Regions from separate parts of the Serpentinicella alkaliphila genome, predicted to be linked through region 1. Evidence: predicted binding sites of a transcription regulator. Region 1 holds the regulator's gene; the other holds the start of a gene.
The links. Region 1 encodes HrcA, which represses chaperone genes, less so after heat shock. Its sites were predicted from a motif close to TTAGCACTCNNNNNNNNNGAGTGCTAA; they were not measured.
Positions count from the first base shown of each region.

Region 2: the regulator HrcA is predicted to act here: its motif matches at 6,317-6,343, upstream of groES (co-chaperone GroES).

Region 1 covers NZ_CP058648.1:2,947,850-2,959,080, reverse strand. The annotation lists gene hemW (radical SAM family heme chaperone HemW) at 1-934, shown strand, start outside; gene hrcA (heat-inducible transcriptional repressor HrcA) at 1,040-2,071, shown strand; gene grpE (nucleotide exchange factor GrpE) at 2,205-2,771, shown strand; gene dnaK (molecular chaperone DnaK) at 2,864-4,696, shown strand; gene dnaJ (molecular chaperone DnaJ) at 4,771-5,895, shown strand; gene prmA (50S ribosomal protein L11 methyltransferase) at 6,126-7,079, shown strand; gene HZR23_RS15075 (16S rRNA (uracil(1498)-N(3))-methyltransferase) at 7,072-7,839, shown strand; gene mtaB (tRNA (N(6)-L-threonylcarbamoyladenosine(37)-C(2))-methylthiotransferase MtaB) at 7,840-9,141, shown strand; gene HZR23_RS15065 (histidine triad nucleotide-binding protein) at 9,201-9,548, shown strand; gene rpsU (30S ribosomal protein S21) at 9,673-9,855, shown strand; gene HZR23_RS15055 (GatB/YqeY domain-containing protein) at 9,878-10,321, shown strand; gene HZR23_RS15050 (NfeD family protein) at 10,459-11,231, shown strand, end outside.
Region 2 covers NZ_CP058648.1:581,736-592,966, reverse strand. The annotation lists gene HZR23_RS16805 (hypothetical protein) at 1-123, opposite strand, end outside; gene HZR23_RS16800 (hypothetical protein) at 98-625, opposite strand; partial or broken gene HZR23_RS03060 (IS91 family transposase) at 820-1,892, shown strand; gene HZR23_RS03055 (hypothetical protein) at 1,897-2,106, shown strand; gene HZR23_RS03050 (chemotaxis protein CheW) at 2,242-2,727, shown strand; gene HZR23_RS03045 (hypothetical protein) at 3,151-3,615, shown strand; gene HZR23_RS03040 (YcdB/YcdC domain-containing protein) at 3,649-4,434, shown strand; gene HZR23_RS03035 (DNA-3-methyladenine glycosylase family protein) at 4,503-5,381, shown strand; gene HZR23_RS03030 (DUF554 domain-containing protein) at 5,398-6,180, shown strand; gene groES (co-chaperone GroES) at 6,397-6,681, shown strand; gene groL (chaperonin GroEL) at 6,722-8,353, shown strand; gene HZR23_RS03015 (spore coat protein) at 8,429-8,710, opposite strand; gene HZR23_RS03010 (hypothetical protein) at 8,729-8,974, opposite strand; gene HZR23_RS03005 (hypothetical protein) at 9,011-9,247, opposite strand; gene HZR23_RS03000 (aldo/keto reductase) at 9,398-10,501, shown strand; gene HZR23_RS02995 (thioesterase family protein) at 10,547-10,951, shown strand; gene HZR23_RS17510 (nitroreductase family protein) at 11,008-11,231, shown strand, end outside.

The sequences.
Region 1 (11,231 bases):
TAATGAATGTATTACAAAAATAATAGATGCTTTAAAGAAAAACTGCAATATAGAAATGAATGCTGAAATTTCTATAGAGGTTAATCCTGGCACTGTTAATAAGGAGAAGTTAGAGCTATATTATGATTTAGGCATTAATAGATTAAGTATTGGTCTACAGTCCTGTTACAATGAGACCTTAAAGCTTATTGGTAGAATTCATAGCTATGAGGACTATTTGAGAAATGTTAGAGAGGCTAGGGAAGTTGGTTTTACAAATATTAACACAGATTTAATCTTTGCTTTGCCTGGCCAAACTGTTGATCAGTGGATACACTGTTTATCTGAGCTAATAAAACTAAAAATACCACATATATCTACTTACAGCCTTATAATCGAAGAGGAAACTCCTTTTTATACTTGGGTAGAAGAAAAAAAGATTGCACAGCAGGATGAAGATACAGATTTAAAGATGTATGAGGAGGGTATTAGATTTTTAAGAAATAGTGGATATAAACATTATGAAATATCTAATTTTGCACTTCCAGATTATGAATGTCGGCATAATATAAATTATTGGTTAAATGGTGAATATATTGGGTTTGGAGCAGGAGCCCACTCTAATGTAAATAAGGTAAGGTATAGTAATATCAATGATATCACTGGATATATGTTGTCTTTAAAAGATAACAGACTTCCGATAATGGAAGAGATTAAAACTACATTAAATGATGAAATAAGTGAAACTATGTTTTTAGGACTTAGACTTCTTGAAGGTATAGATATATCAGATTTTAAGAGGAGATTTGGTAAGACTCCACAGGATATATATGGAGATATATTATTAGAATTAAAAGAGAAAAAACTAATAGCATATGACAATGAAGTTATTAAATTGACTGAATCAGGGCTGGTTTTATCTAACATTGTTTTCCAACAATTATTATTGGATTAAAAATTCTAATTTTAGTATTGACAAATAATTTCTGAAATGATATTTTATAGTCAGAATAATTAGCACTCAACAAATAAGAGTGCTAATAAAAAATAGGGTGATAATATGAAACTAAATGATAGGAAGCTAACTATATTACAAGCTATTATTCATGATTACATCCAAACGGCAGAGCCTGTGGGTTCAAGGACATTATCTAAAAAGTATGAACTTGGAATAAGTCCAGCCACCATAAGAAATGAAATGTCTGACCTAGAAGAGCTTGGTTTTTTAAAGCAACCTCATACCTCTGCAGGGAGGATACCTTCAGATAAGGCCTATCGATTGTATGTGGATGATTTAATGGAGATTAAAAGAATAGCAGAGTACCATAGGCAACAAATGAAAGTGGATTTATTGAAGAAGTTTGGTGAGGTAGAACAATTACTACAGTATAGCTCAAAGATAATTTCTCAACTTACTAATTATACTTCTGTTGTTTTGGCACCTCATATTAAGGAAAATAAAATTAAACATGTGCAGCTTGTCCCAATAGATAGTGAAAAGGTTCTTGCAGTAATGGTTACAGATACAGGAATTGTGAAAAATCCAATTTTAAAGCTGAGTGAAAAGGTAAATAATAATACATTAGAACGAATATCAAATATTATAAATGCAAAGATACAGGGCAAGACTATAAAAGAGATAGAAAACGATATAGTTCTAAACATAAAAACAGAGATGGGCGAATTCGAAAGCTTAGTTCAATCTATTTTCCCTGATATATTCAGTGGTTTAGAATCTGGGGATGAATTTGAATTGTTTATGAGTGGAGCAACAAATATCTTTAATTTTCCTGAATACAATGACTTAATAAAAGCAAAAGCCTTTTTGAAGTTGTTAGAGGAAAAACAAACACTGTCAAGCTTAATAACTGGTTCTAGTGATTCGGGATTAACGATTTCTATTGGAAGTGAAAATAGCTGTGAAGAGGCGAAGGAATGTAGTTTAGTTACAGCCACATATAAATTAGATGGTAGTACTGTCGGATGGTTAAGTGTTATTGGCCCAACTAGAATGGATTATTCAAATGTTGCAGGAGTAATGCTTCAAGTTAGTCAGTATATAAATGATTTATTAAGAAAAAGATATAAATAGATTTGTTTATTAAAGTAATTGGAGCTTCTGCCATAAATTAGGCAGTAAGCTATAAATAATAAGTGCGAAGTGCATTGCATTTTGCACTCTATCTTTGTATTATAATTTGAAAAGGGTAGGTGAATGTTTAGCAATGTTTGAGGAAAATATTAAAGAGGATAATCAGATATCAGTAGAAGAAATGGATGCTGATAGCAATTTAGAGGCTTTTCAAGAAGAGATGAAGGATCAACAGGAGGCAGAAAGTATTGAGAATCTAAAGAATTTACTTAAGGAAAAGGAATTAGAGAGTATAGATTTTCAAAATAGACATCAAAGGCTTCAGGCAGATTTCATAAACTATAAAAAAAGAGTTGAAAAAGAAAAAAGTGAAATATATCAATATGGAGTTGAAAAACTTGCTATTGATTTGTTAAATATTATTGACGGCTTAGAAAGGGCATTAGACTCACAAAAAGACACTACAAATAGCTTTACTGAAGGAATACAGTTAATATTAAAGCAGTTTTTAGATATATTAGATAAACATGGTATTAAGGAAATTGAGGCCTTAAATAAGCCCTTTGATTTAAATCTTCATCATGCAGTTATGAAAGAAGAGTCAGATGTAGAATCTAATACGGTTATAGAAGTGTATCAAAAGGGTTATACAATACATAGTAAAGTGTTAAGGCCTGCAATGGTTAAAGTATCAGCATAATAACTTAGTTAAATTTTAAAATATAAAAATATATAAATATATAAATATATAAATATATAAATATATAAATATAAAATTGAAGGAGGATATATATGAGTAAAGTAATTGGAATAGATTTAGGAACAACAAACTCATGTGTTGCTGTGTTAGAGGGTGGGGATCCAATTGTTATCCCAAATTCAGAAGGAAATAGAACGACACCTTCAGTAGTTGCTTTTGGAAAAGATGGTGAAAGAATCGTAGGGGAGCCTGCAAAAAGACAAGCAGTTACAAACCCTGATAGAACAATAATATCTATTAAAAGACATATGGGAACCAACCATAAAGTAAATATTGATGGTAAAGAATATACACCTCAAGATATATCTGCTATGATACTTCAAAAATTAAAAGCAGATGCTGAGGCTTACTTAGGAGAAAAAGTAACAGATGCAGTAATTACAGTTCCAGCGTATTTTACAGATAGCCAAAGACAGGCAACTAAAGATGCGGGAAAAATTGCAGGGCTTAATGTTCAAAGGATTATTAATGAGCCAACTGCTGCTTCTTTAGCCTATGGATTAGATAAGGGAGATACTCAACAAAAAATATTAGTATATGACTTAGGTGGAGGAACTTTTGACGTTTCTATACTAGAGCTAGGGGATGGAGTATTCGAAGTTTTAGCTACTAATGGAGATAATAATCTAGGTGGAGACGATTTCGATGAGGCTATTATTAACTACTTAGCAGAGCAGTTTAAAAAGCAAGAGGGAATTGATTTAAGACAAGATAATATGGCACTTCAAAGATTAAAGGAAGCTGCTGAAAAGGCTAAAAAAGAGCTTTCGAGCACAATGACAACTAACATTAACTTACCATTTATTACAGCTACAAATACAGGTCCAAAACATATGAACATTGATTTATCAAGAGCTAAATTTGATGAGTTAACTGCTCACTTAGTTGAAAGAACAATTGGACCATTAAAAAATGCTATGAGAGATGCTAAATTATCAGCAGGGGATATTGATAAAGTTATTTTAGTTGGAGGTTCAACTAGAATTCCTGCAGTGCAAGATGCAGTAAAGAAAATAACTAATAAAGACCCGCATAAAGGTATTAATCCTGATGAGTGTGTTGCTGTTGGAGCATCAATTCAGGCAGGGGTATTAACTGGAGAAGTTAAGGACGTATTATTATTAGACGTAACTCCTCTGTCCCTAGGAATTGAAACTCTAGGTGGAGTATTTACGAGACTAATCGAAAGAAATACTACTATACCAACTAAGAAAAGCCAAGTATTCTCAACAGCTGCAGATAATCAATCAGCAGTGGATATTCACGTTCTTCAAGGTGAGAGACAAATGGCTGCAGATAATATAACTATGGGAAGATTCCAATTAACAGGAATACCATTAGCTCCAAGAGGAGTACCTCAAATAGAAGTAGCCTTTGATATTGATGCAAATGGTATCGTTAATGTGTCTGCTAAAGATTTAGGAACAGGTAAGGAACAAAAAATAACTATTACTGCTTCAACTAATCTATCTGATGCTGAAATTGAGGCTAAAATCAAAGAAGCAGAAAAATTTGCTGAGGAAGATAAGCAACGTAAAGAAAAAATTGAAACATTAAATCAAGCTGACTCTTTAATATATCAAACTGAAAAAACTTTAAAAGAAGCAGAAGGTAAAATTGCTAAGCAAGATGAAGAAAAAGTAAAAGCTGAAGTTGAGAAATTAAAGAAAGCAGTTGAAACAGATAATGTAGATGAAATAAAGAAAGCAATTGAAGACTTAACAAACGCATTCCATGCTATTTCACAGCAAATGTATCAACAGGCATCAGAGGCTCAAAATGCTGGAGATGCAGGACAACAAAATAGAGATGAGAATGTTGTAGATGCAGAGTATGAAGAAGTTAATGATGATGACACAAAATAATTAGCAAGTGAGGACACCCCTTGGGGGGTGTCTTCGTAGTTGCTATTTGCTAACTAAGTGAATGAGGTGGTGAAATAGTGAGTAAGAGAGACTATTATGAGGTGCTTGGTGTTGATAAAGGCTCAAGTCCAGAAGATATAAAAAGGGCATATAGAAAACTAGCTATGAAGTATCATCCTGATAAAAATCCAGGTGATGCATCCGCAGAGGCTAAATTTAAAGAAGTAAGCGAAGCTTATGAGGTATTAAGCTCTCCAGATAAAAAACAAAGATATGACCAATTTGGCCATGCAGGGATGAATGGACAGGGTGGTTTTGAGGGCTTTGGTGGCGGAGCAGGTTTTGAAGATATTTTTGGTGATATATTTGATATGTTTGGTGGCGGCGGTTTTGGCAGAAGAAATCGTGGTCCACAAAAAGGTGCAGATGTTAAGTATGAAACTACAATAACCTTTGAAGAAGCAGCCTTTGGTACAGAAACAACTATACAGTTCCATAAGGATGAAACCTGTGATACTTGTGATGGAACTGGGGCTAAGCCTGGTACATCAGTCAAAACTTGTACTGACTGTAATGGTTCCGGAGAAGTAAGATTTGTTCAAAGGACCCCCCTAGGTCAAATTGTAAATGTAAGACCTTGTACGAAATGTCACGGATCAGGTAAGCAAGTTGAAGTACCATGTTCTACATGTAGAGGTAAAGGGGTAGAAAGAAAGCTGAAAAAAGTAAAGGTAAAAATCCCTGCAGGTGTAGATAATGGTTCTGTTATATCCTTGAGAGGTGAGGGTGAGCCTGGTCTAAAGGGTGGTCCTCACGGGGACTTATATGTAGTTATACGTGTAATGGACCATAATCTTTTTGAAAGAGAAGGATATAACGTATATTGTGAAATACCGATTACTTTTGCACAGGCTGCATTAGGTGATGAATTAGAAGTACCTACGCTGGAAGGCAAAGTAAAATATAAAATACCTGAGGGTACACAGTCTGGCACAGTATTTAGACTAAGGGGTAGAGGTATTGTCCATCCAAAAGGACATGGTAAGGGAGATCAGTTTGTTAAAGTAGTTGTTGAGGTACCTAAAAAGTTATCTGAAAGACAAAAAGATATTATTAGACAATTTGCTGCTGAAAGCGGTGAAGATGTACATGAGCAAAGAAAATCTTTCTTTGAAAAAGTGAAAGAGGCTTTGAAATAGACTTATTTATAAAAGTTCTTAAATGTATATTAACAGACTTTAGCGTTAATTAATCATTTAAGGACTTTTTCAGTACATATAAGATAAATCAAGATAATAAACAATATTTTAAATTTTGGTATATAATGTTTCAATTTTAGAGAATCATAGTATATAATTAATATTTGTAATTAATAGATAAGTTTAACAATAAAATCTTTAAACTAATAATATATTAAGGATGTGATAGTTTGAAATGGATTGAAGTATCAATCAAAACTACTACAGAGGCAGTTGATGCAGTTTCTAATATTTTATATGACGCTGGTGTAACGGGTGTAGTAATTATTGACCCAAACGATATAAATTTTGTGAGTGATGAAGAAAAGAGCTGGGATTATGTAGATGAATCACTATATAATATAGGATTCGAAGGGGCTTTAGTAAAGGGTTACCTATCAGAGACTGCAGATCTTAAGGAAAAACTTAAAATCATTGAAAATCTTGTGGCATACTTACCTAATTACGGACTTGATATTGGGTTAGGAGAGGTAACTACTAATATTGTAGATGAAAATGATTGGGCAAATGCTTGGAAGCAGTATTATAAGACTACAAGAATTGGTAAAAATATAGTTATAAAACCGACTTGGGAGGAATATTCTCCACTGAGTGAAGATTTAGTAATAGATCTTGATCCAGGTATGGCTTTCGGTACAGGTACCCATGAAACAACTATGATGTGTATAGAAGGGCTTGAAAAAGCAGTTAAAGAAGATACTACAGTTTTTGATATTGGTTGTGGTAGCGGTATATTATCAATTGCTGCTGCAAAATTAGGTGCAAAAAAAGTTGTAGCAATAGATTTAGACAAGGTAGCGGTACATGTATCTATAGAAAATGTTGAAAAAAATGAAGTTTCACACATCGTAGAAGTTAAGCATGGTAATCTTATGGATGTTATAACTGACAAAGCTGATATAGTAGTTGCAAATATTATAGCTGATATTATTATTCTTTTAAGTAGGGATATTAAAAACTATCTAAACAATAATGGACTTTTTATAACTTCAGGAATTATATTAGACAAAATCAATGATGTTAAGGATAGCCTAGAAGAAAATGGACTTAAGGTTATAGAAGTGAACACAAAGGGTGAGTGGGCTGCAATAACAGCTAAAGTAGAGGATGAAATGAATGAATAGATTTTTTGTTTCTCCTAATCAAATAAATAGGGATAAAAATGAAATAACAATTGTTGATGAGGATGTAAAACATATTTCTAAGGTTTTAAGGCTATATAACGGAGATGAAATTGAAGTTAGTGATGGTATGGAATACGTATATATTGCGGAAATTAGCGATATTAATAAAAATGAAGTTCTAGCTACTATTATAAGCAGTGAAAAGATTACAACTGAATCAAATATAAACATCACTCTATTCCAATCTATTCCTAAAAGTACAAAAATGGATTATATTGTACAAAAGGCTACAGAACTTGGAGTTAAGAATATTGTACCTATTATTTCTGAAAGAACTATAGTCCAGTTTAGTAATGATAAGGATGCTGAGAAGAAAAGAGAAAGATGGGAAAAAATCGTGCAAGAGGCTGCTAAGCAAAGTAAGCGAGGGATAGTGCCTAATGTTGAAGAGCCAATAACATTCAAAAAATCCATACAAAGAGTAAATGATTATGATTTAAACCTTTTAGCCTATGAAAAGGAATCTAATATAGGTTTAAAAAAGGTTATAGAGAAATATAGTGGAGTAGAGTCAATTGTAAATATAGGTGTTTGGATAGGCCCAGAGGGTGGGTTTGATGATAAGGAAATATCATTACTTGAAAATATTAAAGTTGAAACGATTACATTAGGGCCACGTATTTTAAGAACAGAAACTGCTGGTGCAGCTTTAATAAGTGCTTTAATGTATTCACTAGGAGATTTAGGAGGAACCGAATAAGTGAAAAAAGTTGCTTTTCATACATTAGGTTGTAAAGTTAATCAATACGAAACACAGGCAATGAGTGAAAGATTTATAAGTAATGGTTATGATATTGTGGACGATACGGAAGCAGCTGATGTCTACGTTATTAATACTTGTACCGTAACTAACGTTGGTGACAAGAAATCAAGGCAGTTCATTAGAAAGGTCAAAAGGATTAATCCCGATGCTATCATTGCTGTAGTAGGATGCTATTCTCAGACAGCCCCTGAGGAAGTTGCGAAAATAGAAGGAGTTAATATTATAATTGGGACTAACGATAGAAACAAAATTGTGGATTTAGTAGAAGAATGTACGGTAGACGATAGGATTAATATAGTTGAAGATATTATGCAGGTACGAGAGTTCGAAGAAATGTCAATTCAAGAAATAAAGGACAAGACTAGGGCCTTTCTAAAGATTCAAGAGGGCTGTAATCAATATTGTTCTTATTGTATTATTCCTTATGCTAGGGGTAATATTAGAAGCAGAAAAAAATCGGAAATCATTAATGAAATAGAAAAGTTAGTTGAGAATGGTTTTAAAGAGATTGTATTAACTGGAATACATGTTGCATCCTATGGAAGGGATTTAAAGGATGATAACACATTAATAAATGTTTTAAAAGAGGTAAATGATATAGAGGGTCTTGAAAGAATAAGATTAAGTTCCTTAGAGCCAACCTTATTCACTGAATATTTTCTTAAAGAGCTCAGTAAATTAAATAAAGTTTGTGATCACTTTCACCTATCCTTACAAAGTGGTAGTGATACTGTTCTAAAAAGAATGAATAGAAAGTATACTACAGACCAATATAGGAATATTGTTAAAATTATTAGAAGTGTGTATCCAGATGTATCACTAACAACGGATATTATTGTTGGTTTTCCTGGTGAAACAGATGAGGAGTTTAATGAGACATATGATTTTGTAAAAGAAATGAACTTTAGTATGATTCATGTGTTTAAATTTTCACCTAGAAAGGGAACTCCTGCTGCAGAATATGCTGATCAAATAGATGGAGTAACAAAGCATAAAAGAAGTGTTAGGCTAATAAAGCTTGGGGACGAAATGCAATTAGAATATATGAATAAATTTTTTGGTAAAACCTTAGATGTACTATTTGAAAGTTCTTCTAAGGAATTAGAAGGTTATATAGAGGGAACTACGAATAATTATATAAAGGTTCTATGTTCAGCTAATGAAAATATTGAGGGTAGAATATTAAAGGTTGAATTAACTGAAGTAAAAGATTCTTTTATGATTGGAAAAATCGTATAGGAACAAAGAAGGAATTATGTTATTTATGTGGAATAACAATAGAGTAAGGAGGTGGATGGATGTCTGATTGTTTATTTTGTAAAATCGTTAATAAAGAGATTCCTGCTACAATTGTATATGAAGATAATTATGTTGTAGCATTTAATGATATAAGTCCTCAGGCCCCTAAACATGTTTTAGTTATTCCTAAAAAGCATATTGCTTCCTTTGATCATTTAACAGAGGAAGATAACAAGGAAATAATACCTTATGTGTTTACTGCAATAAATAAAATTGCGAAGGATTTGGATATTTCTGAAGAGGGCTATAGGGTTGTTAACAACTGTGGCAAAATGGGTGGACAAACTGTTGGCCATATACATTTTCACTTATTAGGCGGAAGGCAATTAATGTGGCCACCAGGCTAAAAAAATTATTGCATATAAGCTGAATTTAAGGTATAATAACGAAGTATTGTAGTGATCCCACGTGCATATTAACTATCTATTACATAGGTAAGCACAGCGGGTGCTCGCGGAGGGAGGGAGAAATATGTCAGAGATTAAGATTAGAGAAAATGAATCTTTAGATAATGCTTTGCGAAGATTTAAGCGTCAATGTGCGAAGTCAGGCGTTCTTTCTGAAGTGAGAAAAAGAGAGCATTATGAAAAGCCAAGTGTAAAGCGTAAGAAAAAAGCTGAGGCTGCGCGCAGAAAGAACACTAAAAAGTTCTAATATATGAAAAAGAGGTGAGAATATGTCCCTCAAAGAGAGATTAACTAATGAATTAAAAGAAGCCATGAAAAACAAAGATACTGTAGGTAAAAATGTTATTACTATGATTCGCTCTGATATTAAACAAATGGAAGTAGATAAACGTATTGAAGCTTCTGATGAAGATATTATAGAAATAATATCACGTCAACTTAAGCAACGTAGAGATGCTAAAGAAGAGTTTCAAAATGGCAATAGACAAGATTTAGTTGAGCAATGCGAAAGTGAAATCGAAGTACTACTTAAATATCTACCTAAACAGTTGTCTGAAGAAGAAGTAAGAGAAATTGTAATAGCGACTATAAATGAAACTGGTTTTAATACCAGTAAAGATATGGGAAAATTAATGTCTGCAGTAATGCCTAAAGTAAAAGGTAAGGCTGACGGTAAAATAGTTAATCAAGTAGTTAGACAATCTTTAAACTAATAATAACCCGATTAAATCGGGTTATTTTATTTTTTTGATTTAAAAGGATTTTATTTAATAAATGTTTAAATAATAATATAAAGGAATATAAATAAAGATAAGACTTAAATATTATAATCTAAATGGGGGTGATATTATTGAAAAGAATAAGATATATAGCATATATCATATTTATTTTGTTAGGAGCTTTAACACCATACTTTTCAAGTGGGCAGCCAACTGGAACCAATGTATATGTTATTCCTATTCATGGGGAAATAAATCCTGCGATTACAGGCCATGTGAGTAAAGCAATTAGTGAAATAAACAGAGATCAAAATGCAGCATTAATAATTCTTGATATTGATACATATGGTGGTAGAATTGATGCGGCAGAGGAAATAAGTAAAGAAATATTAGGAATTAGTATACCTACGGTTTCATTTGTGAATACAAAAGCTGAATCTGCTGGTGTTTTACTAACTATATCCGGAGATACTATCGTTATGGCTCCTGCTGGAACTATTGGCTCTGCAGAGACAATACCAAATACAGAAAAGGTCCTTTCCATGTGGACTAGTCTCTTAAGAGGTGTTGCAGAAGAGAAGGACAGAGACCCTAATCTTATAGCTTCGATGGCAGATAGGAGTATTAGTATACCCGGTGTCATTGAAGAAGGCAGGCTCTTAAATTTAACTACTCAGGAGGCCATAAATTTAGGTTTAGCAGAGTTTAGTGCTAAAGACTATTTTTCAATTGTTGAAGAGCTAGAAATAGGAAATGCTAATATAATTGTTAAGGATGTAAACTTTACTGTAAGACTAGCACAAGCATTATCAAGTTCATATGTAGCATCAATGCTTATAACTATCGGTTTTATTGGATTTATAATAGAAATATTTACAGCAGGCTTTGGACTAGGCGGAACGAT
Region 2 (11,231 bases), 890 kb from region 1:
GCCCCATTTGGTACTTTCGAAGGAATATGTCGTTACATCATAGTAAGCTTCAGACTCTTTTCGGTTCGTTTTCTTTTGAAAAAGTCTGCTAAATGGGCTACCACACTTCTTTTTGGTCGGCAAGAACGTCTAAAACATCATAAAATATATCGTTTCCCAGAATTGGTACTCCAGCATAACGTTTTTGCTCTGAAGCCGCTAGATTAATGCTTGATGGGTGTGCGCAGCGATGAGCAATTAAATAATAAAGTGCTTGGGCCACAGTCTTTGCATTGCGCTTTCCAGAACTAACTTCAAAGAAGTTATCAAGGGCCATATTACTCCATAGTTGGTTGATTAGTGCATGACCGAAGTTATAGGAAGGAACAACATCAGTAGGAGACAAAATATCCATAACGGGTACTTCAAGAGCTAAAGGTGCAGTAGAAGTTTTCTTTGCCTTAGTAATTTCAGCTGCTTCGGCTTTTAATTTTGCAATAATATCTGGATCTTCTGCAAGCATACGTTCATAGTTGCCAATAGTTTTTACAACATGAGTTTTCTTGCGATTAGTTCCCGGAATGCGAGTATCTTCTCTAAATTGAATTACACGAGCCTTTCCTGAACCTGTTATTGCAACGTACATAACCTGTTCCCCCTGAATAATTATTTATATTCCTATTATACCATTTTTAAGTATAAATGGAAAGAAAATAATAGGAAATAACAGGACAAAATATATAAAAATTTTACAAATAAAAAGATCTCTGAAAACCGCTTCATTAGCAATCCTCAGAGATTCCTATTAAATTTAATGGGCATAATATCTTCTAAAGTCAGGAAGTACCATTTACATGTAAAAGCAAGTTTTGCAATAAATGCGGAAGAGTATATACACTAAAATGGGCTGAAAAGCAGCAACAGAACATGTTAAGGGTAGGGCATAGACATAGTGTATTTACAATGCCTAAGGAACTGAGAAACTTCTTTTATGCAAGGAGAGAATTATTAAAAGAATTGCAGGATGCAGTATACAACGTAATTTCATATTGGTATAAAAATAATAGGAAATGTGATTATGAAGTAGGTATAATAGCTGTAGTGCACACCTTTGGAAGAGATTTGAAATGGAACCCACATATACATGCATTAGTAACAGAGGGAGCAATAGATAGAAATAATAATTGGTGGAAGAGTGTTGAATATATACCATATCCATTTTTGAAGAAAGCATGGCAGAAGGTGCTACTAGAAATAATTAAGAAATATTTTAATAGTTATGAAACCAGGCAGCTAATAAGTGAGATGTATAAAAGATATCCAAATGGGTTTTATGTTAATGCAAAGAGAAAACTGAATGATACAAGACAAGCAGTAAAGTACATAGGAAGATATCTTGCTAGAGCAGCTATAGCAGAATATAGAATAGAGGAATATGATGGAGAAAAGGTTACGTTTTGGTATGAAGATCATAACGATGGAAAAAAAGTAAAGATAACTATGGATGTGTTAGAATTTATAGGAAAAATAACACAACATATAGTACCTAAAGGATTCAAGACAGTAAGAAGATATGGACTGTATTCAAGGAGAAGAAATAAGATATCCAAGGATATAGTGCATCTATATAATTTTATGAAGGAAAAGTCTATAGAAAAATTGCTTAGGGATAAGAGAAAAAGTTTTGAAAAGAAAAAGACCTGGAAAGAGAGGATTATAGAGAATTTCGGAAGAAATCCACTTTTATGTGTAAAATGTACCACTGAAAAATTTTATGGAGAATATGGCATAAAGACTATGGGGTGATATATGATATAAGAGAATCTAGGGATATGGAGGAAATATTATATGAGCCCATTAGTAGAGCGCCATTACAAAGAAAAGTTGTACAAATATCATTGTTTGAAGTGTAAGTATTTGGAGTGGGCTCCCGCAGATATTGTGGATGAGTTTGCAGATTTGGATACCTACTGTGACGAAGAGTACGACGAAGAACAAAATAAAAATAGAAAAGGTATGCCGATTATGGTATGCCCTAATTGTAATGAGGATTTTTATTATTTTGGTGAACAAAAAGAAGAAAAACACTCATACCTAGAAGAAGATGATGAGTGTATTCCTTTTTAAACACAGTCCCCGTCAGGGGATTTTTTTATTGAAAAAAATAAAATTAAACAAGTTTCTCTAATGGAAATTTGTGATATAATTCAACTATATAATTATTTTTAAAAGGGTTATAACATATGATGAGGGGGATTACTAATGGAGTACGTAAAGGAAAATTTGACCGGAGTAGAGGAAATAGAGATAGTTGAGTTTAAAATTGGTGACAATTATTTTGCAATAAATGTGTCTAAGGTGAGAGAAATAATCCCTTATTTACAAGTTACAAAGATACCGAATTCTCATCCGTGTATAAAAGGTATATTTAAAATTAGAGATTCAGTTATATCGGCTATAGATCTTCCAAAATATTTAAATCTACCGGTTATCGATACTAAGGATAGTTTTTATATTATAGCTCATTTTAATGGTACTTCAGTGGGTTTCGAGGTACATGAAGTTATAGGGATACATAGGCTTTCACCAGGAAGCATTGAGAAGCCAGATGAAAGTTTTTATGGTGCAGAAAGTGGTATTGCCTCAGGAATTGTTAAACTAGAGGATAAATTAGTTATATTGTTAGAACTTGAAAAAATACTATATGATATAAGTCCGAAAATGGTAAAGCAAGTAGCAAATATTTAAAATCTAATGATCTTAAAAATAGTTCTATACTTTAAGTATGTGAACTATTTTTGTGTAAATAACTATTATTATTAAAAATGTATATTATCCTTTTATCTAGGAGAAAATGTCTGTTGTTTAGGTGTGAAATTTAAACACTCTTTGCCTGAAGATTCATAAACAGCTATAGACGGAATTTTGGTTGTTTTAAAGTTGAAAAATTTACAGCCCTTTGGAAAGCGGGGATCCCAGGTAGTAAAATAGTATTTGCATTTTAAACAATTAATTCTTTGTTGCACATCACACACCACCTTAACTATTTGTTTATAAATAATTATATATAATAAACAAAATAATGGAAATAGGCTAAAGTGATACTGTATTGGAATTAATAGGGTTTTGTGATATGATTATATGTAAGTACCTAAAATAGGAGGCAAACATATGAAAAAATATTTTTATTTTTTCCTAGCAGTCTTATTGGTAGTTAGTATAACTTTTAATTTATCATTAAATACAAAATTGAATGTCGCTAATAATAAAATAACTGAGATAAATGAAAATACTGCTTTAATTGTTGAAAGAAATATTAGACAAAGCATTGTAAACACAAAAGAATTAATAGATACAAACTCAAAAGAGGCGTTGTTCGGGCTACAAAGAACAGTTGAGGACTTAGCTGTATCCCTTATGCAGTGGTACCAATTAAACCAAACTGAAGAATTGACTAGCAGTACTACTATTCAAAAAGGGCTAAATGGAATTGAAGCTATTAGAAGTACAATTATTCATCACTTAAACAGGCAATATATAGTAAATGGAGACCAGCTACAGGTTGAAGATATCGAAATGTTAGAACGATTCAATGAAAATATGAATCGATTGTTACTGGTATATCATAATATTTAAAATTCTAAAAATCCTTTTTCAGCAGATAGTGGTTTGTGGCAAATAGCTAATAACTTTGAGGAAATGAGTAGATTATATAGGCATAGTAGTATTCCAAACAAGCATCCTGAATATATAAGCTTTGAAAAAGCTGTAAATAGTATAGGAGAGCAGTTGACTGAGTTAAAGGATTATGATATTAAAGTAGATAGTAAAAATGTATTTGTTAAAGAAGGGGTACACTATTATCAATTTAACCTAGGAAAGGAAAATGAGTTAGTGTACACAGTTGCTATTGATGCTAGAAGTGGAGCAATTAGAAATTTAGAATATAAAAAAGCAATAGACGGAAACAAATTACTTTCTAGCTATGAAACCTTAAACATTGCAACTAACTTTCTGAAGAAATATTATACCGGTGATTTTCAAACGGAAATGCTTTATATAAAAAATGATAACGATAATACATCACTTTACTCATTCAGATTCATTCCTATAGAGGATAATATAAAAATTTTGTCTGATGCATATATTGTTAATGTGTGTCCGCAGTCTGGTAGAATCTTAAAGTACTCAAATGATTATAATAATACAAAAGTTGTTTCGACAGAACAATACTTTTCTCAACAGGAGATTCTTACAAAAAATCCAAGTGATTTGGGTGTGTTAACCTATGAGGGTTTGACCTTAGTTAGATCATTTAGGACTAGATTTAGGCCAACCTTAACTCATAGTTTTAGAACAACTCAAAAAGATCAACAATTAATACTATATTATGATGTAAGAACAGGAGTATTAGTTCACCAACTATATCATCTTTATGAACAAATGCAACTTTAAAACATGCCCCCGGGTTCCGAAAGGAAATACCGAGGGGTTTTCTACATGGCAGAAAGGGGATAAAACCTATGGAAATAACCTTTTCCAATAATAAAGCTATTATTGAAAATATAGATCATTTTGACTTGAAGCATACCTTTGAATGTGGACAATGCTTCAGATGGAATGAGGAAGAGGATGGGAGTTATACAGGAATAGCCTTTGGAAAAATATTAAATGTAAAAAAAGATAATAACGTATTTGTTTTTAGTGATACAAACAAAGAGGATTTTGAAAATATATGGTTTAATTACTTTGACTTAGGTAGAAATTATGGAGAAATAAAGAGCTGTATAAATAGGGATGAAATGATAGAACAAGCAATAGAGTTCGGAAGTGGAATTAGAATTTTAAATCAAGAACTTTGGGAGACTATAGTGTCCTTTATTATATCAGCAAATAATAATATACCTAGAATTAAAAAGAGTATAGAAATGATTTGTGAAAGGTATGGAGAGTATATTGGAACATACAAGGGGCAAAAAAGATTTTCTTTCCCTGATGCTAATATATTGAAAGAGCTAAGGGAAGAGGATTTGAAGGAATGTAATACTGGCTACAGAGCAGGATATATTATTGAGTCTGCTAAAATTTTTTCTAATGAAAGGACTACATTAGACTTATTCAAAGAGTTAAATTCGGAAATGAGTTTAAAGGAATTAACAAGGTTTTCTGGGGTAGGGCCAAAAGTTGCCCATTGTATAAATGTTTTTGCCTTAGGGAAAAGAGATGCTTTTCCAGTGGATGTTTGGATTAAGAGAATTGTAGAGCATTTGTATTTTAAAGAGATAACAACTCCTCGAAAAATTCAGGACTTTGCATATGAAAAGTTCGGTCTGAATGCAGGATATGCTCAGCAATATTTATTCTACTACGCTAGGGAACTAAATCTAGGAAAAGAGAAATAAGGGGGGATTTTTATTTATGCTTGGAACAGTGGTTAATTCATTAGCTATTATTATTGGAGGACTAATGGGTATTTTGCTTAGGAAGGGAATACCTGATACCTACAAGGAAACAATTATGCAAGGCCTTGGGCTTTGTGTTTCTGTAATAGGTCTTATGGGTGCTTTTAAGACTCAGAACCTACTATTAGTAATATTTAGTATTGTTATTGGTATTATTATTGGAGAGGCCTTGAAAATTGAAGAGAGATTAAATTCCATAGGCGGTCATATGGAAAGGGCTGTAATGAAAATAAGTTATTGGTATAAAGCAATCTTGAAAAGAATAGGTAAGGAAATAGGTCAAAATGGCGGGCAAAATGAAGGCAGAATCACTAAGGGCTTTGTTACGGCGAGCCTTATTTACTGTGTTGGGGCTATGGCTATAGTCGGTTCCTTAGAAAGTGGTTTAACAGGGAATCACGAAACTCTATTTGCAAAATCTCTATTAGATGGAGTATCTTCTGTAATCTTTGCTTCCTCATTGGGTATTGGAGTTGTATTTTCTTCAATCGCAGTTTTTGTTTATCAAGGGTTTATTACCTTAACAGCAACATATGTTAAGTCCCTTTTAGTTGAAAGTGTAATTATAGAAATGTCAGCTATCGGGGGACTTTTAATTGCGGGTATTGGAATTAATATATTGGAAATAAAGAGAATAAAAGTAGGGAATATGCTTCCGGCGGTATTTATACCTATTGTATTTATTATATTTCAGCCTTTTCTTATTACAATAAGTGAGTTTTTTAAAAATCTAATGTAAAAATGCAAAAAACAAAGAAAAATAGAAAAATAATTTAAAATAGCTAGATAATGATTAATATTTCCGCATAATTGGCAATAATAGCATATAATCGGATTTGCTACCATTTAAGAATTTATATAACATATAAATGTAATTAGCACTCGCTCTAAGTGAGTGCTAATAAAGTGGCAAAATATAATTTTAATATTATAAAAATATAAGGAGGGTACTTTAATGAGTATTAAACCGTTAGGAGACAGAGTAGTAATTAAAAAGCTTGAGGCTGAAGAAAAAACAAAAAGCGGTATAGTATTACCTGGTACAGCGAAAGAGCAACCACAAATGGCAGAAGTTGTTGCAGTGGGCCCTGGTGGAGTTGTAGATGGAAAAGAAATAGTGATGGAACTAAAAGTTGGGGATAGAGTTATCTTCTCTAAATATGCAGGTACTGAAGTGAAATTCGACGGAACTGAGTACACAATTTTAAGACAAAGCGACATTCTTGCTATCGTAGAGTAGTTATAAATAATACATAGAGAAAACGAGGAGGTTATTAAATATGGCAAAAGAAATTAAATTTAGTGAAGAAGCTAGAAAGTCTTTAGAGGCTGGAGTTAATAAATTAGCTGATACTGTTAAGGTTACATTAGGACCTAAGGGAAGAAATGTAGTTATAGATAAAAAGTTTGGATCTCCACTTATAACTAATGATGGAGTAACTATTGCAAAAGAAATAGAGCTAAGTGACGCTTATGAAAATATGGGAGCTCAATTAGTAAAAGAAGTTGCTACTAAAACAAATGATGTAGCAGGGGATGGAACTACAACAGCTACACTTTTAGCACAGGCAATTATTAGAGAAGGTTTAAAAAACGTTGCAGCTGGTGCAAACCCTATGATTATGAAAAAAGGGATTCAAAAAGCTGTAAATGTAGCAGTTGAAGAATTAAAGGCTATTTCTAAGCCAATCGAAAGTAAAGAAGCGATTGCACAAGTTGGAGCAATTTCTGCTGCTGATGAAGAAATCGGAAAACTTATTGCAGATGCTATGGAAAAAGTAGGAAAAGATGGAGTTATTACGGTTGAAGAGTCAAAATCCATGGGAACTACTTTAGATGTAGTTGAAGGGATGCAATTTGACAGAGGATATTTATCACCATATATGGTTACTGATACAGAAAAAATGGAAGCAGTTTTTAATGATGCATACATTTTAATTACTGATAAAAAGATATCTAATATTCAAGATATTCTACCTGTTTTAGAGCAAATTGTTCAACAGGGTAAGAGATTAGTTATTATTGCTGAAGATGTTGAAGGTGAAGCATTAGCAACACTAGTAGTAAATAAATTAAGAGGAACTTTTGAGTGTGTTGCGGTTAAAGCTCCAGGTTTTGGAGATAGAAGAAAAGCAATGCTTGAAGATATTGCTATTTTAACTGGTGGAACTGTGATTTCAGAAGAGTTAGGCTATGACTTAAAATCTGCAACAATTGATATGTTAGGTAATGCTAGAACAGTAAAAGTAGGAAAAGAGAATACTACTGTTATTGAAGGCAGTGGAAATCCAAAAGCTATTGCAGATAGAGTTAGTCAATTAAGAGCTCAAGTTGAAGATACTACTTCTGAGTTTGACAAGGAAAAACTTCTTGAAAGATTAGCAAAACTTTCTGGTGGAGTTGCTGTAATTCAAGTTGGTGCTGCAACAGAAACAGAGTTAAAAGAAAGAAAACTAAGGATTGAAGATGCATTAAATGCTACAAGAGCTGCAGTTGAAGAAGGAATCGTTTCAGGTGGTGGAACTGCTTTAGTGAATGTTATTCCAGCAGTAGAAGCAATCATCAGCACTGTAGAAGGAGACGAAAGAACTGGGGTTAAAATTGTAAGAAGAGCATTAGAGGAGCCATTAAGACAAATAGTTGAGAATGCAGGACTTGAAGGTTCTGTTGTAGTTGAAAAAGTTATGAATGCAGAAAAGGGCATTGGTTTTGATGCATTAAACGAAAAATATGTAAATATGATTGAAACTGGTATAGTTGACCCTACAAAAGTAACAAGATCTGCATTACAAAACGCAGCATCTGTTTCTGCTATGCTATTAACTACTGAAGCAGCTATAGTTGATATTAAAGAAGATGTGCCACCTATGGGTGGAGGAATGCCTGGAATGGGCGGAATGGGAATGATGTAATTCCATTAAAAATTAAATATCTTGGGATAGTTAAAATTAATAAGTCGGGTATTTTAGAATACCCGACTTTACAATTTATTTCAATTCAGTTTTCATTTGTTGGTACTTAGTTTTTGCACTTTGTACATCTTGTTGTTGGGCTTGTTTTGTTTGATACCAACCTCTTTGTTTCATCGCATCAAATAATTGATATTGAATTTCTTGAGTTTCAGTAAGACATTTTGTAAGCTCTTGTCTTAAATTAGGGCAAGAAGTCTCAGTAATACCAGTGTTATAAGCAGAAGTAACTTGTTTCTCTGAAGCAATTAGATCATTCATTAATTCTTTCTCTGAAAAAGCAGGATTATTTGTAGGCATATAAAAACCTCCTTAAAATTATTGGTGAGAATTTAAATAATTTAATAAGTTATTATAGTGTTGCTTATGCTTTTGCGCTGCCTGTTGACAAAGGTTTTTTAGCTCTGTGTCAGTACAGTAATCCGCATAATTATTAAATTTTTTATTCATTAGAGATTCGTAGTTTAATTGATCCTCTAGAACCTTCAGGTTATTAGAATCTAATTTTTTTTGACCATTATTGTTTTGCATTGTTTGATTATTATTCATATCTGTATTAAACAATGTATAAACCTCCTTTTAATGAATATCTAATTGTAATTATAAAAAATTGTTGTCTTGATCTAAGTTATCACCATATTTTTTTCTTAAACTTTCATCATTTATTACATTATTGTTGTTATTGTTCTCAAATCCATTTGAAGAATGCTCATATAGAGCATGCTCTGTAATTAAATTACTTAATGGATATTCAGAACGGGAAGCAGAATTTAGCGCATTGATTAATGAGACGCTTTGAAGATTATTTTTAGGCTCATTCTTATCACTTTCTTTCATTTCTCACACTCCTTTTGCTTTTTTAATAAATCGCCTTATTATTATTAGCATTTCGGAGAAAATAAATTATGCATTTATCGATTAGATAAAGACCATATTATGTTGTATAATGAAAAAAAAGTAAAAAACTTAAAAAAGGGGAGAAATACTTTGATATACCGGCAATATGGAAAAACAAATAAAAATATTTCTGTGCTTGGTTTAGGTGGTATGAGATTTGGGAATGATGAAGACTATGCTGTTGAAGTAATAAGAAAGGCAAATGATTTAGGAATAAATTATTTTGATACTGCGCCCTTTTACTGTAGTGATAGAAGTGAAGATATTTTTGGAAAAGCATTTAAAAATATGACCGGTGAATTCTATGTTTCAACGAAAAGTGGAATTTTTAATGAGCCAACAGCAGATGATGTTAGAAGAAGAATAGAAAAATCATTAAAGAGATTAGGAGTAAATAAAATAGACTTTTATCATATGTGGTGCATTATGGATTTACGACAATATGAGAAAGTTATGGAGCAGGGTGGACCCTATGAAGGCGCTGTAAAGGCAAAGGAAGAGGGTTTAATAGATCACTTAGTTTTTTCTACCCATTGCAGTGGAAATGATATACGTAAAATAGTGGAAGACAATAGTTTTGAAGGAGTTTTACTAGGGTATAATGTAGTTAACCATCCATACAGACAAGAGGGTATTAAGGCAGCCCTTGAAAATAATATCGGAGTAAGTGTTATGAATCCATTGGGTGGGGGACTTATACCTAATAGCCCAGAATATTTTAATTTTTTAAAAGAAACAGAAGATGAGACTGTCTGTCAATCTGCACTAAGATTTATTTTAGCAGAGCCAGGGGTAACAACTGCATTAATAGGAGCATCATCAATAAAAGAATTAGAAGAAAATATTGGGGTTTTAAATTATCCACTAGTAGTTTCTGAGGCTAAGCGTAAGGAGATTAAAAGTAATATAAATGAAAGTATGGATAAACTATGTACTACATGTGGATACTGCTTAAAATGCCCTAAAAAAATAAAAATAAATAGATATCTAGAAGCATATAATATGAGTATTTTTAAAGATCACAAGGAAATGGAAAAATATTTAGAGTTTTTAAAAACACAAGGTGCACTAAAGGATGAAGAGGTTTTTGCTAAGGATTGTATTGAGTGTGGCAAATGTGAGGAATTATGCACACAAAAAATACCTATAATTAAAAGGCTAAAAGAAATTAGTTGCCTAAATCCAGCACATTAAAAATATTTAATATATAGAATATCTATAATAAATTATGTTGAAAGGATGATAATTTTGGAATTTAATTTACAAACAGGTATGAAGGCAGAAGTTGAAATTACAGTAGAGATGAAGGATACTGCACTAGCATTTGGTAGTGGTGGGGTAAAGGTCCTTGGTACTCCAATAATGATAGGTTTAATGGAGAATGCTTCATTAAAAGCCGTAGATCCTCATCTACCAGAGGGATTTGCAACCGTAGGCATAGATTTAGACGTAAAACATATAGCTTCAACCCCAATTGGAATGAAAGCCTATGCTAAGGCTGAATTAATTAAGATTGAAGGTAAGAAACTTCTATTCAAGGTTGAGGCATTTGATGAAATGGAAAAAATAGGTGAAGGTCTGCATAATCGCTACATAATTGAGCTAGAAAAATTTATTAAAAAATCAGAAAACAAAGGGAAATAATTGTTTTGATTTTAGAATAGAATTAGATATGTTTTGATATGAATGGATGTGAATTTATGGAATTGATCGATGCCATTAGAGAAAGAAGGAGTATAAGGAAATTTTTATCAGACCCTGTAGACGAAAAGGATATAATAGAAATTGTAGAAGCCGGAACCCTAGCCCCTAATGCTGAAAATCATCAAATGTGTAAATTTGTTGCTGTAACTAATACAGACTTAGTAGAAAAAATAGGAAAAGTTGTATCAAACAGAGTAAATCCTATTATCATTGCATGTAA